2 regions of the Jeotgalibacillus sp. JSM ZJ347 genome follow, and region 2 is predicted to be linked to the other one. Evidence: riboswitches for the same ligand, from Rfam matches in the RefSeq annotation. Region 2 holds a riboswitch; the other holds the start of a gene.

Region 1 (3,139 bases), on a different contig from region 2:
GACGCTTCCACACATCATCACCTGTCATCGCTTCATGGTCTCCCGTTACACCGAGCAACGACATTTTTGCAATCGTCTTTTCTGATGCTCCCGGCAGGTGACCTTCAACCCTCTTATATCGCAGACGTGCTTCCTGCACCCAGCTCAGCAGCAGATCATCCCCTTCAGCAAGCTTAGGCCATGAAGTCAGCTCCCCAGCAAGTAAAACGCTCGGGTCATCAAGCCAGGAAAGCACTTCACCATTTGTAAAAACTTCTTCTTCATTGCGAAGCTCAGTCTGAGAATCCAGCCTGCTCCACCAGTAGTAAGTCAGCGGTGAAGTTTTGAATTGCTGCATAAAAGGAAGCGCTTTCTTTTTGTCGCATAATAAAAGGAGCATTAAATTATCCTGAATAAATGTGGTCGTTCCACGCTTCGCTGCATATTCTCCAAAACTTTGCGGATTATACAATTGAAATGGATGGACATGTGGTTCAATATAACCGGGTACAATCCATTTATCCTCAAGGTGAAGCACTTCAGTTCCATTCATTTTCTCAGGCATACCGCTCCCTGCATAAATAATTCTATCCTGATAGATCCATATATTCCCTCTCACCCATTGATGAAGGGACGAATTTAAATAATTTACATCAGCAAGTACAAGATCAGGGGATTTTTTCCCTTCCAAAATGGAGGTATGGCCTCTTAAATGACTGATCTTCCACGGGAATCTCTGTTCCACTCTCATCACTCCAAGCATTCCTCTAAAAGTTTCATTCAGTTTACCATATTTTACGCGTCACCGCACAAAAGAAATGTGACTTTTTAATGATTATGTGCATAAGTGAACATTATTTTTAAAAAATACATTTAAATCCATATTGATCATCAATCTTTTCCTTTAGCATCTTAAAATATTCTTAAGTGCGATAGATAAATATACATTTACTGTATTAATCATATGTTGTTAAAAAATATATTGAATATTCAGTCAAATGATTTTTTTCAATTACAGTTATTAGTGGTCTTTTTTTATTTGTATGATATTATTTATATAAGAATATTTAAGCAAAGAGAGTGATTGTCATGATTGGAGACCGCGTTAAAGCTTTAAGAAAAGAAAAGAAAATGTCGCTGACTGAACTGGCTGAACAGGCAGGCGTTGCTAAATCATATATCAGTTCTCTTGAGAGAAATCTTCAGAAAAATCCTTCTATCCAATTTTTAGAAAAAATAGCTCCTGTACTTGGTGTAACGGTCAACTCTCTACTGGATCCGGACAGCGATGAAAAAAATGTGGATAGTGAATGGGTAAACCTTGCGAAGACAGCGATGGAGTCAGGGATCTCGAAAGAACAATTTAAAGAGTTTATTGAATTTAATAAATGGCGGATCAATCAAAAATAGCCTGTGCAGCGTCTAACTTTGCACAGGCTTTTTCATTGTCTCGCGTATGAATTAACCAACAACTAAATCATTCCTCCTCCAATTGGCTGAACCTGCACTCTCCAGAAAATCTCTGATTTCTTCCTGTGAAATTCCCGCTTGTACAGCTTCCTCAATTAGCGCCATCCATTCAACATCGATTTCATTTTTATGACCCATTACATTCCCCTCCTAAAATACTTTCTACAGTACTTCAGGCGGCTCAGCCGTCATAGCTCCCCTATCTCTTTATTGGCCTTAGACCCGTAAGCTTTGCGTCCCATCCTTTCAGATGGTTTGCCTTTTTCTGTTCTCTCATAGCGATTGCGGCACCGGGATCAACATTGGGCTAAAAGTTTGAGTTTAAGTATTGAATTATGTTATAGACTTATATTATCACTTGGTTTAAAGTAAATAAATAGTCATATTTACCTAAATATTCTGACTTTTTCAACATTAAATTTGTGTTACAATATCAAATTGACTTATTTTGGTGAATACTGGTACACAGATTGACGAATATGCTGATTCAGTTCGTAATAAGAGATTGCTCTAAGTGACGGATATGTAGTGAGATCTTCACCGCATACCGGACATATCCAGGTTTCGCGTGACCCGCTGCTATAGGATGAGCGCATACATTTAGGACATTCTTTTCGCACCATATGATCACCTCTCGTTCTCTATAAAGAATATATGTAATCTCATTATAAGTGATAGTCAGTGATATACAAGAGGGAAAAACGCTCTTAAAGGGTGCAAAAAGAATGTTTTTCAACTAAATGCTCTCAATCGCTCCATATAAGTTAATTTTTCTGAAAATTTTAACTTCTTTTTAATGCTTTACTGCCAATATCTTTTCTATAGAAAAAATGGTCTGTGTGAACTGAATCCAGCGCACGATATACTTCATCACGTGCCGATTCAATCCCCTCTCCTGATCCGGCAGCAAGGAGCACTCTTCCTCCGTCGGAAACGATGTCAGAGCCATGTACTTTTGTACCCGCGTGATAGAAGAATGTTTCCGCATCCAGTATAGTCTGGACTGAATGTTCTTTTTCATAGGAGCCCGGGTATCCCTCTGATGCAAGGACCACGCCAATAACCGTATGATCACTCCATTCAGCCTGTGCCGTTACACCTCTTAACAAGTTTAGCAGCAGCAGTGCAAGGTCAGATTTCATTCTATGCAGAACAACCTGCGTCTCCGGGTCGCCAAAGCGGGCATTGAATTCAATCACTTTCGGGCCGCCTTCAGTCAGAATTAATCCTGCATATAACACACCTGTAAAAGGCGTCCCTTCTTTCATCATTGCCTGAACAACCGGCTCAATAATCTCATTCATTGCCTTTTCTTCTGTTTCAGCAGGCAGATGCGCAACAGGTGAATATGCACCCATGCCACCCGTATTCGGACCTTTATCATTGTCATATGCTCTTTTATGATCCTGGGCGAGCGCAAGTGGAATAATAGATCCCCCGTTGACAAGACACATAAATGAAAACTCTTCCCCATCCAGAAAATCTTCTACTACGATTTTACCGGATGAGTCACCAAAGCGGTTATGTTCAAGCATATCCTCGGCTGCTTCAAGCGCTTCATTTTCAGTCATTGCAACGACTACACCCTTACCGGCTGCAAGACCGTCTGCTTTAATAACGATCGGAGCCCCTTTACTCTTTATGTAATCAGATGCCTTCTGAAAGCTTGTAAATGTTTCGTAGTCGGCTG
Region 2 (3,139 bases):
CAGTTTAGTGAATACCTTTGGAGAAGACTACATTGCGAGACATTTAAAGTTGCTGAAGGAAGCAATTGATGAAATTGAAGCAACGTCCAGTCATACAAACATTGACTGTGAATTCACCAGAAGAGACACCCTTTATTCTGCAAGTTGCCCGGAAGACGTGTACAAGCTGCGAAAGGAATATGATTATTTAAAACAGCATGGCTGTGAGGTCGACTTTTTAAAAAGAGATGAGATTGAAGCGAAGTACCCTTTCAGCCGGGAAGCTGCGATTTACTCCTACAATGACGGGGAAATCAACCCGTTCACCTATACGCACGCCTTATTTGAAGAATCGGTCGCACAGGGTGTACGTGTATTCGAACATACTGAAATGAATGGACAGCACTTTGATCGGGAAACCGGCAATATGATTGTGACTACAAAGAACGGCTATACCATCGAGGCACGGCACGTAATCTTTGCGGCAGGATATGAAGGCATGGATATTAAAAAAGAGAAAAAAGCTTCCTTTGCAAGCACCTTTACTGTCACCACAAATCCGGTTGAGGACCTGTCAGAATGGTATAACCGGACAATCCTCTGGGATACCGCACGGCCTTATTTATATGTAAGAACGACAAAAGACAACAGGATCATTATAGGCGGATTAGATGAAAACACAGATGAAGAAGGAGACAGAAATAGTAAATTAACTCATAAAAAACGTCAATTAATTAAGGAATTTAATCAATTGTTTCCGGATATAAAAGTTGAGCCTGAGTTTTATTTGGCTTCATCTTATGGCGGGATTGTGGATGGAGTCCCTGCGGTCGGAAAATATGAAGAATTTCCGGGCTGCTATTTTGTATTTGCGTTTGGCGATAATGGAATGGTGTACGGGCAGGTGCTGGCGAAGTTAATTGCTGAAGAAATTACACATGGAAAAAGTCAGGATCTAGCGATGTATTTGCAGGACCGGCCGCTGCTGGAGAATGTCTGACTGGTATACTAGAAACTTTAATTTGCAGAAAAGAACTTCCAACACTGAGGAAGTGCTTTTTTATGACAGCCCATACCAGTCAAATCGTCGATCGTTTGATCTCTTCTTCTGCGGAAGACTAAATAACTTTGAAAATGAGCAAAAGGCGTCAATAAATCGTTGATCATAATATTTACCAGCGTATTTTTTCAGTTCGGATAAGGCTTCATCCCTTGAGAATACATGCCCGTATGGACGTTCAGCGGTCATCGCTTCGAAGCTGTCAACGATGCGAAGAATACGGACAGCGTCACCTAAGTTAATGTGTTTATTCGACCTCGGATAGCCTGACTGATCTATATTTTTGTGGTGGTACAGTACAATATCCGGATCAATCAGAATGTTTTGATGCGCTTGTAAAATATCCAAAGAAAAAGCCGGGTGTTCCTGTAGCTGTGACCATTCATGTTGTGTCAGACTCGTTGTTTTCTGAAGAAGATCAGAAGGAATTTTTAATTTTCCGATATCATGAAATAAAACAGATTGCACTGCAGCTTCCGTTAAGCAGTGATCTAATGAAAGATATTCACAAAAGTGAATATAGTATGCCGTAGTCTGTAATGAATGAATATATGAACATTCATCATGTATTTCTAATTGGCTGAGCAACTCTTCAGATTCCTGAAGGATTATATGATTGATCGCTGACCTTTGCATTGAGTCACCTCCCAGAGAGCCGGTTGCACAAATGACTCCCTGTCATTTAAGTGCCCAAATAAAACTACAGTGCATCGCATCTCTGCATGATTTATTTTTTAATGTTTATACCGTTCAAAAATATGTTTAACATCACTTCCAGCAGTTTTTCATTATCAGTCACAGAATCATATAAATGAGCCAGTGTAGCCCCTTCTAATAAGCAATAAAAAGAATGAGCAAGATAAACGGGGCTGTGCTCACTGGTAATTTGATTTGTTGTTAACCCGTGCAAAAAAACTTCCTCAAGATAGGTTAATAGTATATTTTTTGATCGCAGCATTTTCTGACTTACGTCTTCTTGAAAGGAAGAAGGAGGCGCAATCAGGGCGAGCTGCCAGAAAACAGACAAATAGGTTTCTTTTTGGGAAGTCTGATAGACGTTACATAAAATTTCACTTAATGCTTTTTCTGTTGTAGCAGATTTCAGGCTGCTCCTTTTCCGACTCCAGTAATGCTGATGAAAATTAATTAAGTAATCGAGGGCTTTCATATAAAGATCTTCTTTACTGGAAAAATGGCTGTAAATAGACGATTTTGTGAGCTGGGATTCTTCTGAAATTAATGAGATTGAAGCCCCTTCATAGCCACGCCGTGCAAAAAGACGAATTGCGCTTTGAATAATCAGTAGTTTCGTGTTCATAATTCACCAACTTTTTTTCATCAGAATCGTTATAGTGACAACCGAACGTTCGGTTATATTACTGCAAAAAATATGACTGAATGATCATCATTTCTCTGACCGCCCGCTTCTCTTCATCCAGCTTTGACATATGAATATCTTTCTTTCTATTTTCGATAAAAGTCTTAAACTCTCCTTTCGTTTTATTAGATGATTCAGCTAACTTAGCAAGCTTATATAAATTTTTTTCACTTTTAGTGACCAGAAAAACCATCCCTTTCCTAAATGATTTTATATCAATCATCGTATTTATATACTAATATTTAACACATATACACAAAATCGTTAATAGTTAAATAGAACTATTTATTCTGAAAATTCGGTAAAAATAGTATGCAGATAGCTGAACGATCGGTTAGTATATATGTATATCATTCATTTAGTTGTTACATGTCAGGATTATGTGAACGGGGGAACACAGGGTATGATTTTAGTCATTGAAGGTCTATTTCTTAATATTTGCATTATCCTAGCACTTACCTTTTTTTATCTTCAATTAAAATGGCGAATCATCAAAGATCGTATTCCAGAGAATGCAATGCATTGGATTGATGGACTTGCAGGTGGCGTCCTTGGTATTATGCTGATTCATTTTTCCATTCGGGTAACAGAAGAAACGATTGTCGACTTAAGGTTCGTTCCAATCCTGCTTTTAATTCTTTTTATCGGGGTACGCCCTGCACTGATCGGCGTAATTCTGATTATTTTCGGCAGATTTGCTTACGGTGTGAATAGTTCTTCTT

Evidence for each region. A riboswitch is a leader RNA that binds a small molecule or an ion and turns the genes downstream of it on or off. The one in region 2 is predicted to bind cyclic di-GMP.
Region 1: linked by a shared signal. The riboswitch ahead of ACH6CZ_RS14550 (anti-repressor SinI family protein) and the one ahead of ACH6CZ_RS06445 (HD-GYP domain-containing protein) in region 2 are both predicted to bind cyclic di-GMP.

Annotation. Positions count from the first base shown of each region.
Region 1 covers NZ_JBISEN010000006.1:67,980-71,118, forward strand. Annotated here, with positions in the region: gene ACH6CZ_RS14540 (adenine deaminase C-terminal domain-containing protein) at 1-730, opposite strand, end outside; gene ACH6CZ_RS14545 (helix-turn-helix domain-containing protein) at 1,069-1,389, shown strand; gene ACH6CZ_RS14550 (anti-repressor SinI family protein) at 1,441-1,587, opposite strand; cyclic di-GMP riboswitch class I at 1,622-1,719, opposite strand; gene purD (phosphoribosylamine--glycine ligase) at 2,232-3,139, opposite strand, start outside.
Region 2 covers NZ_JBISEN010000002.1:106,188-109,326, reverse strand. Annotated here, with positions in the region: gene ACH6CZ_RS06450 (NAD(P)/FAD-dependent oxidoreductase) at 1-979, shown strand, start outside; gene ACH6CZ_RS06445 (HD-GYP domain-containing protein) at 1,040-1,675, opposite strand; cyclic di-GMP riboswitch class II at 1,684-1,766, opposite strand; gene ACH6CZ_RS06440 (TetR/AcrR family transcriptional regulator) at 1,767-2,357, opposite strand; gene ACH6CZ_RS06435 (GGDEF domain-containing protein) at 2,821-3,139, shown strand, end outside.